2 regions of the Clostridium cylindrosporum DSM 605 genome follow, and region 2 is predicted to be linked to the other one. Evidence: predicted binding sites of a transcription regulator. Region 2 holds the regulator's gene; the other holds the start of a gene.
The links. The regulator LexA, encoded in region 2, represses DNA repair genes until DNA is damaged. The targets are predictions, from matches to a motif close to CNAACANNTGTTNG.

Region 1 (6,450 bases), on a different contig from region 2:
AGCATACTTAGATAAGTAAATAGCAGCTTCTACACCTGAATTGCCTCCACCAACTACTAGCACATGTTTATCAGTATACATTTCCCCATCACATAACTCACAGTAGTGAATTCCCTTTCCATGAAACTTTTGCTCTTCAGGAATAGGAAGTGGACGATGTTTAGAACCTGTAGCTATTATAACAGCAAGTGGGTTATATATCTTACCTGAAGTTTCAATTTTCTTTTCATTATCTGTAAGATTAACTGAAACTATAGTATCAAATTCTTCTATTCTAGCACCAGAGTCTGCAGCTTGAGATGCAAGTCTCCCTGCGAAGTCGCTACCACCAATTCTGTGAAACCCAGGATAATTTTCAATTGCATAGGTCCCTATAATTTGACCACCTACGATTTCATCTTCAAGTATAAGGGTATCAAGCTTACTTCTCCCTGCATATATTCCTGCTGTAAGACCAGCAGGACCTGACCCAATTATAATTATATCTTTATTTACAATGTCCTTTGACATAAAAACACCTCTTCATAATTTGATATTACTTAATAATTATTATCTTTAAATATATAATATTGATAAAATAAAGTAATGTCAATATTATTTGGTAAATTATATTAATAAATGTAATTTCATATGAATATTATTAGATTATTTTGATGAAAATATACTGTATATTAACATGAAATAAAGCCCCTGCATTAGCAGGGACTTTAACTAATTAATTTTAAATTGTTTAATTATGTTTCCAGATGAATCTAATGCTTCTATTATATAAGTATACTTAGTAGATAATTTTATAGTAGTATCGTTATATGCTAGGTAAGTTGCACTACCGCTTCTATTAACTGTTTTAAGTAAGTGAGTAGTACTTTGTGTATTAACAGCCTCTGAACCTGTAAATCTATATATATTATAAGATTTTGATGTACTAGTCTTACTATCAATCCAAACAAGTCTATTACTTACTCCAGTGGAATATACTCTTAACTTTTCAGTAGGGTAGCTAGGAGTTACCGATACACTGCCGGGAATAGATACTTTACTAGTATAGAAACTAGAAACTAGAGTAGTTTTAAATCCAACTATATTAGATTCTAAATCCCTTAAGCTGAAAAATGAACTTCCCTTAACATTAGCGTTATTTCTGCTATAAGTTATTTGGTTTGGTATTTCAGATGGATTTTTCCAGTCAGCTACTTCATTAGTATTTGCTTCACCATCCCTATATTTATATACCGCATGTCCTATGTATAAATTACACTTAGTTCCTTGAACGACATTTCCCCACCAATCAACTAGAACTTTATATGAAGAAATACTGTTATTCATTGACCAATATAATTGTGGAGTTATGTAGTCTATCCAGTTATTTTTAACCCATTTTCTAGTGTCTGCAAATATATCATCATAACTTGATAGGGAGCCAGAAGACACAGCGGAACCTTCGCCTTCAGGACTTCCAGATGGATGCTTAGATTTGCTTCCCCATATTCCAAATGGACTTATTCCAAACTTAACATCTGATTTAGCACTTTTTATTTGTGTATTAAGGTTTTTGATTAGATTATCAATATTGTTTCTTCTCCAATTTTCAATTGAGCTAAATCCAGTTCCATATTTTTTATATGTTGCTATATCAGGATTTGTAGTTTTAAATCCACCATATGGATAAAAATAATCATCAAAATGTACTGCATCTATGTCATATTTTTTTACAACTTCCATAACTGTATCTATAACAAATTGTTGAGCTTTAGGTTCTCCAGGGTTTAAATACAGTTTTCCATTATAAAGCATTACAGCATCAGGGTTTTTTCTAGCAAAGTTATTAGAACTTAAAGTAGCTAAAATTTGCTCCTTTGTTTTCCCAGTTTGTGCTGATTCTGTGACCCTATATGGATTAAACCATGCATGAAATTCCATGCCCTTTTTATGAGTTTCAGATACCATATATGCTAGTGGGTCGAATCCTGCCTCAGGTGATTTACCTTGAGTTCCAGTAAGATACTTTGACCATGGATTTAAAGTAGATGGATAAAAGGCATCATTAGCTGGTCTAACTTGGAAAGTTACAGCATTCATATTCATAGAATTAAAGGCATTTAATACCCTTGTATATTCAGATTTAAATGCACTTGCACTCCCATTTGTTTGTTTAAAGTCCAAATTCCAAATTGTAGATACCCAAGCACTTCTAAACTCAGCATTAGGTTTTGTTTCAGCATGTACTACTTTTGTATCACCAAATGAAGATACTTCCTTGTTTGATGATAGTTTAATTGAAACTGTTCCTAGTAGTAGCGTACTGCAAAGCACAGAGGCTACTAATTTTTTATTAAATAGTTTTTTAAACGGAATAGTAAACAAAGATTCCCCCCCTTTTTAGTACTAATTAGACAAAATACCTTAATATGCTTATATATTAACATATTGTGTAGTAAAATAGTATTAATTTTAAAACAAAATATACTAGTAAAGGTAAGTTTTCTAATATATTATTAGAGTATAAGATGTTTTATGTTACTATAGGTCTATGGAGGGATGTTGTAATGATAGAAATGGTATTATTAAGTGTTTTAATGGCTCTTTTTGTTTTTAGAATAATAAAAAATAAAAAAGTACATGATATTGCAGTATTTTTGGTACTTTTGATTTGCATATTAATAAGGCTTCCAATAGGACAGGATATACCAAAGTCTTTATATGTTACTATTTCTCTGGGACTTGCTATAATAGCTGTTTTATCTTATTTGAAAAGTAAAAATGATGCATTTAAAGAGGCAACAAAATTAAAAGATAATCCAAAAGAAGAGTCATCAGATAATGAGTTAAGAAGCTAATTGTAGCTTCTTTTTTTATACCTTCAAATGTAACCTTTTTTTTATTTTTTCATATTATATAGATAGGAAGTAACTTATTGTAAATACTGTTTGGAGGATGGTTATGAGTAAATGTAAATCTTATTTAGTTGCAGCAAATACCTGTGAAGGGTTTGTGTCATACTTTGATGACTTTCTAAAAGAGGCTAAAAGAATACTTATACTAAAGGGAGGCCCTGGATGTGGAAAGTCCACATTTATGAAGAAAGTAGGTAAAAACTTACTAGATAAGGGATATAGCGTAGACTTTATTTACTGTGCATCTGATAGTGATTCTTTAGATGCAATATTTGTGCATGGTATAGATTTAATAATAGTTGATGGTACAGCACCACATGTAATAGATCCTAAGTATCCAGGTGTTGTAGATAGTATACTGAATTTTGGAGAGTACTTTGATGAGGAACACTTAAGAAAAAAAGGAGAAGAAATAAAGAATATTATAGATACTAAATCTAATGAGTATAAAAAGTTATATGAGGTTCTTAAAAATGCTAAGGTTATACATGATAAGATTGAAAAAGAGTATTTAATTGGAATGAATTTTGAAAGAGCAAATGAGATAGCAAATTTTCTAGTTGAGGAAATAGTACCTGAGGGAGAAGAGAAAGTAGGTAAAGAAATTCAAAGATTTTCTGGAGCACTAACTCCTCAAGGGCAGGCAATATTCTATGATGATTTAACATCTGATATTAAGTCAAAATATATTATTAAAGGAAGAGCAGGCTCTGGTAAGTCAACTCTTATGAGAAAGGTTGCAACCGCAGCACTTTCAAAGGGATATGAAGTAGAGGTATATCACTGTGGACTAGATCCTAAAAGTCTAGATATGATAATTATACGAGACCTTTCAGTTGCAATTCTTGATGGAACAGCACCGCATGTTGTTGAACCTTCTGAAAATGACAAGGTAATAGACATGTATGTTGAGTGTATAGATAAGAATATTGTTGATGAAGAAGAGGGGATACTTGTATCTGTAGGGGAAGAATATAGAAAAGAAATTGAAAAGGCTAAGAGTATTTTTAAAGACATTAAATCTCTTCATGAAAAATTAGAAGGTATATATGTTAAAGCTATAGATTTTTCCAAGGTTGATAAGGTATATGATAAGGTATTAGATGACATATTAAATATGTAAGAATAATCAAGAGGCTATCTTAAGAATATTTAGATAGCCTCTTGATTTTTACAAAAAATACAGTAATAACAATATTAATATTTAAAAACACTTTAAATGAGATATAATAATTATTAATAAACTATTATTTTACTTATTGTGAATTAGAAAAATGATGTTATAATGTATATACGAACTAATGTTCTGGGGGTTGGATTATGAATGAGTTTAAAATTGTTTCAAAGTTTAAGCCTACAGGGGATCAACCTGAGGCAATAGATAAAATAGTAAAAGGAATTAATAATGGAGATGCTGCAGAAACCTTACTTGGAGTTACAGGGTCTGGAAAAACATTTACTATGGCAAATATTATTGAAAGATGTCAAAGGCCAGCATTGGTTCTTGCCCATAACAAGACACTTGCAGCACAACTTTGTAGTGAGTTTAAGGAGTTCTTTCCAAGTAACTCAGTAGAGTACTTTGTAAGTTACTATGATTATTATCAACCTGAGGCATATGTACCTCATACAGATACATACATAGAGAAAGATGCATCTATCAATGATGAAATAGACAAACTTCGTCATTCAGCAACCTCAGCATTATTAGAAAGACGAGATGTTATAGTTGTTGCAAGTGTATCTTGTATATATGGTCTTGGTAATCCTAATGAATATAAAAGTCTTATGTTATCCCTTAGAGAAGGTATGGAGAAGGATAGGGATGATATTCTAAAAAGGTTAGTTGATATTCAATATGAAAGAAATGATATTAATTTTACTAGAGGAACGTTTAGGGTTAGAGGAGATGTTATTGAGATTTTTCCAGCTTCATCCTCAGATAAAGCAATTAGAGTTGAAATGTTTGGTGATGAAATAGATAGATTATGTGAAATTGATGTTTTAACCGGTGAAATTTTAGGTAGAAGAAGTCACATAGTTATATTTCCGGCTTCACACTATGCTGCTTCAAAGGAAAAAATAGAAAATACAATCTCAATAATAGAGGAAGAATTAGAAGAAAGACACAAAGAGTTAATAGAAGAAGATAAATTGCTTGAAGCTCAAAGAATTAGACAAAGAACTAATTACGATATAGAAATGCTCAAGGAAGTAGGGTATTGTTCAGGGGTTGAAAACTATTCAAGATTATTTGATGGAAGAAATCCAGGAGAGCCTCCATTTACCTTAATTGATTATTTCCCAGATGATTATCTTCTATTTATAGATGAATCACATGTTACACTTCCCCAGGTTAAAGCTATGTATGGCGGGGATAGATCCCGTAAGGATAATCTTGTTGATTTTGGCTTTAGATTGAAAAGTGCATATGACAATAGGCCTTTAAAGTTTGAAGAGTTTGAGAAGAAAATGGGTCAAACAGTATTTGTTAGTGCAACTCCATCTAAATACGAAGTGGAACATTCAGAAAATATAGTAGAACAAGTAATAAGACCTACAGGATTACTTGATCCTGAGATTGAAGTTAGACCTATTAAAGGTCAGATTGATGATTTAATTGGCGAAATCAGAAATACTATTGACAAAGGCTTTAGAATACTTGTTACTACACTAACTAAGAAAATGTCTGAGGATCTTACTGATTATTTAAAGGAAATAGGAATTAAAGTTAGATATCTTCATTCAGATATAAATACTATAGAAAGAATGAAAATTATAAAGGAACTAAGACTTGGAGAATGTGATGTTTTAATTGGTATTAACCTTTTAAGAGAGGGACTTGATATACCAGAAGTAGCATTGGTTGCTATACTTGATGCAGATAAGGAAGGTTTTTTAAGATCGGAAACCTCACTTATACAAACAATAGGTAGGGCAGCTAGAAATTCAGAAAGTAAAGTAATAATGTATGCTGATGTTATAACAAGATCAATGAAAACTGCAATAGATGAAACAGAAAGAAGAAGAAAAATACAAAAGGATTATAATGAAGAGAATGGAATAATTCCTACTACTATAATAAAGCCTATTCATGACGTTATTGAAGTAAGTAAGGAAATTAAAGAAGAAGATATTCCTTCAATAGACGATGAAAATTTAAATGATGTAATTAGAATTATAGAAGAAGAGATGTTAAAAGCTGCTGAGGAGCTTGATTTCGAAAGAGCTGCTGCTCTTCGTGATAAGATAAAGGCACTAAAAGGAAAAGAGAACTAAGAGGTGACTATATGGAGAGGGATAAAATTATAATAAAAGGTGCAAGAGAAAATAACCTAAAAAATATAGATATTGAGATACCTAGAAATAAGTTTGTTGTCTTAACTGGATTATCAGGATCTGGTAAATCATCACTTGCATTTGACACAATATACGCAGAGGGACAAAGAAGATATGTGGAATCACTATCAGCATATGCAAGGCAGTTTCTTGGACAAATGGATAAACCAGATGTTGATTATATAGAAGGATTATCTCCTGCAATATCAATAGATCA
Region 2 (6,450 bases):
TCTAGATGGTAATATTCCTGTAGCTAATTTTGGAGACGGTGAAGAGGGGAAAAATGCAACAGAATATAGGCAAAATCTTCTTGAAAAATATGGAGGTAAAAAACAGCTTATATCAGGAATTCACTATAACTTTTCCTTTAAAGAAAATATTATTGAAAAACTTTATAGTAATTTAGGAGAGGGTAAGTCCTATAAACAGTTTAAGAATGAATTCTATCTTAAAATTGCAAGAAATTATCTAAGATATAGATGGCTTCTTATTTATCTATTAGGTGGTACACCTGTACTACATGAGAGTTATTCTGATAAGTGCCTTAAAATTTTACAAAGGATATCACATGAAAGCTATACAAGTAAAGGTGTAATATCTATAAGAAATAGTGAATGTGGTTATGAAAATAAAATAGACTTATTTCCAAGCTATTCAAGTGTAGAATCTCATGTAAAAAGCATCATTAACTTTATTGACAAGGGAGTCATTGAGAATAGCAAAGAATTATATAGTCAAGTAAGGTTAAAGTCTAAGGATAATAAAAATCTTATTGAATCTTTATTAAGGGATGGTGTACAGTATCTAGAAATAAGAAGTATAGATATAAATCCATTTGAAAAATCAGGAATTTCAATTGAAGACTTGAGGTTTATTCACTTATTTGTTATCTATTTATCTATAAAAGAAGAAAATAACTATGATTTATGGCAGGAAGAAGGGCTATTTAACCAAAGAGCTATAGCAAAGTATGGACAGGATAAAATAGAACTAAAAAGAGATGGGAATTTAGTAGATAAAAATGAATATGCTTTAGAAATACTCTCTGAGATTGAAAGAATTAATAAGGAATTATCTCTTGGAGAAAATGATAATATAGAAAGAATAAGAAACAAAGTACTTAGTTCATCACTTACATATGCAAATAAAATAACTGAAAAAACTAAAGAAGAAGGCTATATAAAGGCTAATATGAGTTTAGCTAAAGCTTATAAAGATAGTGCATATCAAAATAGATTTAAAATGGTAGGATTTGAAGATATGGAGCTTTCAACTCAAATTCTTATGAAAGAATCTATTAAAAGAGGAATTACAGTTGATATTTTAGATAGGAAGGAAAACTTTATTTCTCTTTCAAAGGGAAATAAGAAAGAATATATAAAGCAGGCAACAGAAACATCAATGGACAGTTATTCTACAGTTCTAATGATGGAGAATAAGGTAGTAACTAAGAAGGTGTTAAAAGAGCATGGAATTAGAGTGCCACTTGGAGAAGAATTTGATAGTTTGGATGATGCGATTTCTTCTGTTAAAAGGTTTATTAATACTCCAGTAGTTATAAAACCTAAGAGTACTAACTTTGGAATTGGTATAAGTATATTCCCAGATGGAACAAGAGCAAGTGACCTTATAAAGGCATTTGAAATTGCATTTGAAAATGATGTAACTGTTCTTATAGAAGAATTTATTAAGGGGAAAGAATTTAGGTTTCTTGTTATAGGAGACGAAGTTGCAGGAGTATTAAATAGAGTACCTGCAAATGTAATTGGAAACGGTACAATGAATATTGAAGAGCTTGTAGAAGAAAAGAATAAAAGTTACTTAAGAGGAAAAGGATATAAGACACCTCTTGAAAAGATTAAACTTGATAAGCATGTAGATTTATTCTTAAGCCAAAGAGGTCTAGATACAAAATATATACCAAAGGTAGATGAAATTGTATATTTAAGAGAAAATTCTAATATAAGCACAGGTGGAGACAGTATTGATTATACTGATACTATGCCTCAAAGATTTAAGGATATAGCTGTAGCCTCTGCAAGAGCAGTAGATGCAAAAATATGTGGAGTAGACCTTATGATAGAGGACTATACAGATAAAAATTCCCCATATGCAATAATAGAACTAAACTTCAATCCTGCAATACACATTCATTCATTCCCTTATAAAGGAGTAGAAAGAAAAATTGCAGAAAAAGTACTAAGACTGCTTGGGTTTGTAAAATAAAGATTAAAGAAGGAGTCGTTTTAAAATGATTTTAGAGAATCGTTTTGAAACAGCTCCTTTTCTAATTTTTAAGAATCAAATCTATCTACTTTAAATAAGTCTAAATCAGTATTATAGCTACCTTTATATAAGTTAGGTAACATTAATCCTCCTAAAATTGCAAATAGGATTCCATTTGCACCGTAGCCGAGACAATACAAAAGTTTATCTTGTTTAGGATCTTTTCCAATAAAGCCTAGGTTATCCTTAGTAGATGCAAATGTGCCACAATATTTATACTCAATCTGTATATTAGGTATACTTGGAAACATATGTTTAATCTTTTGTTCAAGTATATCATAACTTTCTCTAGCAGCTTTTTCATTAAATATATCAGGTAAGAAGGAGATATCCTCACCGCCTGCAATTATTCTATTATCGTTTGTGGTTCTAAAGTAATTATATGTTCCCTTATTATCGCGGATAAGCGCATTATTATGCCAGCCCTTAATTTCTTTCAATGGCTTTGTAGCAACATTGAAAGTCGTATACTTTGTTCCAAAATTTCTATTTGTAAAAAGGGAGGTATTATATCCTGTTGCAACTATTAAAATCTTTCCTTTAACTTTGTGATTATATTTTGTTATAGCTTCAACTTCATTTTCAAGGAAATTTACATCTATTACCTCGGAATTTTCATAGACCCTTAAACCATTTTGAGTAGAAGCATCAAGTAGTTGATGTGTAAATTTATAGGGATCAAGCTCTGCTCCACCATTAATAGAATATACACCTGCCTCTACATTAAAACTAAATGGGTTGTTTGATGGAGTAATAAATTCAACATCAAAGCCACTATCTTGTCTTAATTTATATTCATTTTCAACTTGGTTATATTCTAGAGACTTAGAAGTATAAAATAAGGTGTCCCTAACTTTATAGTCACATTTATTTCCGTATGCATCTATAAAATCTTTTATTTCATCTAGAGCTTTAAGTCCAAGTTTATAAGCATTTATAAACTTATCTAAGGAACCGTAGTTTTTAAGTTCTTCAAGTCTAGAATCCAATTCGTATTGAAGTAGGGAAGTAGTTATTCCTGTACTACAGTGGGCAATTCTGCTTTTCTCAAGTACAACAGAAGGAATTCCGTTTTTTGTAAAGTAATATCCTAAAATTGCACCTGTAGCACCTCCACCAACTATTATAACTTCAGTTTCTATGTCCTTTACAAGATAAGGATATTGTTTTGGAACGGTATTAATGCAATTGAATATAGATTTTCCTCTAACATATGGTATACTCATAACTTACTCCTTAAAAAGTTTTATATGTATTTATGATTTTCAAAAGGGAATAAGTTTATTCGCAAATTAAAATTAGTTAAGAATAGTAAAATAACCAGCTATTCCTGTAAGTGAAAAGGGAAAGCTGGTTATTGGTTTTGTCTTTAATTTTCTGTTTTTAAATAAATTATATGTATAATATATAAGAAAGCAAGTTGAAATACACATAGAAATAAAAAGTATAAAAGACATAGTATGTAATTCCTTTTTAGTAAGTATTTTTATAACGTGTTATTTCATAGATCTAAAAAGGCCTACGGCTTTTCCAAGTATAGAACATTCCTTTACTATTATGTCATCCATAGAAGCATTTTCAGGTCTTAACACAAAATAATCCTCTTTTTTGTAGAATCTTTTAACCGTAGCACTGTCTTCAATTAAAGCCACAACTATATCTCCATTATTAGCAGTTAAAGATGTTTCGAATATAAGATAATCTCCATTATTAATTCCTGCTTCAATCATACTTTCGCCTTTAACTTCAAGCATAAATAGTTTATTATTAGACTTTATGTAGTCGAGAGGAATAGGGAAGGTGTCTATAACATTTTCTATAGCTAGAATAGGTTCCCCTGCTGCAACTTCTCCTACAATTGGTACACTAACTATTTCACGTCTCATTTTTGAGTCCTCGATTATTTCAATAGCACGTGGTTTGGTAGGATCTTTTCTAATTGCACCTTTTTTTTCCAAAGCTGTTAGATGAGCGTGGACGGTTGAAGTGCTCTTAAAGCCTAATGCAGAACAAATTTCTCGAACAGATGGGGGATAGCCCTTAGAATAAACTTCTTTGCGAATATATTCTAGTACTTTTTCCTGCTTATCAGTTAGGTCTATAGTTAGCATTTTAAGTTCTCCCTTCGTTTATACTCAGATGTACTTTAAATTATTATTACAAGTATATTTTATATCCATTATATCATAGGCATCATTGTATTTGCAAACTTATGTTCGTATTAATTGGTAAAAAAACAGAATTTTAATAAAGTGAAAAAACATATCTTTATTACACTTTTTGAATATGTAGTTATGACTATATAGTTCTAATTTTTTATATAATATGACTAGTTTGAAATATGTGAAAAATAATAATATTTTTATTATTAACTATAATTTAAATATTATTAATAGAATTAAAATTGATAGATGAAGAAATATTTTAAATATTTAGAATTGAGGTTAGGGGTAGACAACGATGGTTAGTTTTATTAAAATAGGTATATTGATTATTTTTAAAAAGAGGTGAAGTATAAAATGGCTTTTGATGAAAATGATATAAATGATTTATGTGACTTGGATGGTATGAGTATATGTAATAGTTGCGGAAAGTGCATAGAGTTTGAAGATAATGATTATATGGAAATAAAAATAGAAGGAATAATAAAGGATCAGGTAGATTCCTATAGAGAATACGAGGATTTTGAAGTTTTTCAAAGGGAAAATGATGAAGAAGATGATATGCCATATGATTTTATTGAGGATCATGAGGAAATTAGAGACCAATATTATAAGGATTTAGAGGATATATTAAATATAAATGAATAAATAATCTATAAAAGGATACATAAATGATTATGTATCCTTTAATTAGTTTACATAATATTATTTACGTAAACTAATTAATCTAAATTGAAGTTTGCAAGTGGATTTGACTTTGCAGCTTTTCTAAGTTGTTCATCATCAACATGGGTATAAATTTGAGTTGTTGATATACTTTCGTGACCTAGAATCTGTTGGAGGGCTCTAATATCAACACCTCCGTGTTTATACATCAAAGTAGCTGCTGTATGTCTTAGTTTGTGAGGAGTGTACTTTGTAGAGTCAAGTCCTGCGAATTCAGCATATTTTTTTACTAGTTTTTCTACAGTTCTCTTGTTGATTCTGCGTCTTTGCTCGCTTAAAAACAATGCATCTTCGTGACCTGTGATTGGTATTGGTCTTTCTTGAAGGTAGGAATTAATAGAATTTACACAAATGGGAGGAAGGTAAACGGTTCGTTCCTTGTTTCCTTTACCTATAACTGTTAAAATATCTTCTTTAATTCTACTAATATCAATGCCTACAAGTTCTGAGAGACGTAGCCCGCAGTTAAGGAAAAGAGTAAGCATAGCAAAGTCTCTTTGTTTATTTCTGCCTACAACAGTGCCAAATACGCTTTCTAAAAGGTCTTTGCTTTCATTTAATGTTAAATAAACAGGGTGTCTTTTGTTTATTTTAGGTGATTCTAAGTCTTTGGCTGGATTATCTGTAATAAGCTTAACACGTCGCTCTAGATAAGTGAAAAAAACCCTTATAGAAGATACTTTTCTAGCTCTAGCGTAGGGGCTGTTACCCCTTGTGGTATTTACATAATTCATAAAGGAATATATATCTCCAAGTCTGATATTTTTTATAAACTCATCATCTATATCTCTAATAGAAACTCCCTCGACATCTGAAGTTAACCTATGTTTTTGTTTTAAAACAAATTTTAAAAATAATCTTATATCTATTTTATAGCCCTCAACTGTATTTGGAGATTTTCCCTTTATAGTTGAAAGGTATCCAAGGAATTCGGTAAGCATATATGGAAGATCATCTGAGTAAATTTCTTGCAAATTATCATCCCCTTTTTCGTAGTTTTTTACACTATTCGCTAAATTGATATTTAGCGAATAGTTATAATGGGTTTTAAAGAGATATTTTTAGCTTTTAATGTATTTATATTGCTGTATAGAAAAAACCTAATATATTTGAATTTAAAGGTTTCTTTAGGTTTTTTCTTAAGAAATATAGATGTTTATTTTGAATTTACGTTAATAAAGGTAAGTTTACCCATAAAATACCTTTAATCAATTATATATATATATATTTAAGGTATAAAAATATATATATATATCCATAGACATTTTGGGAAATAATCATCGGATTTACAAAATGATTATTTCCCAAAATAAGTTTTAAAGTTATTATTTTAGTTCTTTTTAGCTTTTTTAGTTTTTTTTGAAATTTTTTTATTATTAAGCCCTATATCTTTTATAAGAAAAAAAAGAAACAGTAAATATATAGTTATAACAAGTAAAAAAAATATAATTCTTACAATCATTAAGTAATCCTACCTTATCTAATGTTTTTAATATCAATATTTTT

Region 1: a site for LexA is predicted at 4,189-4,202, ahead of uvrB (excinuclease ABC subunit UvrB). Genes of this name have one in related genera too.

Annotation. Positions count from the first base shown of each region.
Region 1 covers NZ_LFVU01000028.1:358,894-365,343, reverse strand. The annotation lists gene CLCY_RS12530 (NAD(P)/FAD-dependent oxidoreductase) at 1-510, opposite strand, end outside; gene CLCY_RS12525 (glycoside hydrolase family 10-like protein) at 712-2,364, opposite strand; gene CLCY_RS12520 (hypothetical protein) at 2,547-2,837, shown strand; gene CLCY_RS12515 (P-loop domain-containing protein) at 2,941-4,017, shown strand; gene uvrB (excinuclease ABC subunit UvrB) at 4,215-6,173, shown strand; gene uvrA (excinuclease ABC subunit UvrA) at 6,185-6,450, shown strand, end outside.
Region 2 covers NZ_LFVU01000003.1:64,165-70,614, forward strand. The annotation lists gene gshAB (bifunctional glutamate--cysteine ligase GshA/glutathione synthetase GshB) at 1-1,996, shown strand, start outside; gene CLCY_RS01725 (NAD(P)/FAD-dependent oxidoreductase) at 2,065-3,282, opposite strand; gene lexA (transcriptional repressor LexA) at 3,553-4,167, opposite strand; gene CLCY_RS01735 (hypothetical protein) at 4,576-4,866, shown strand; gene CLCY_RS01740 (tyrosine recombinase XerC) at 4,941-5,885, opposite strand; gene proC (pyrroline-5-carboxylate reductase) at 6,421-6,450, opposite strand, start outside.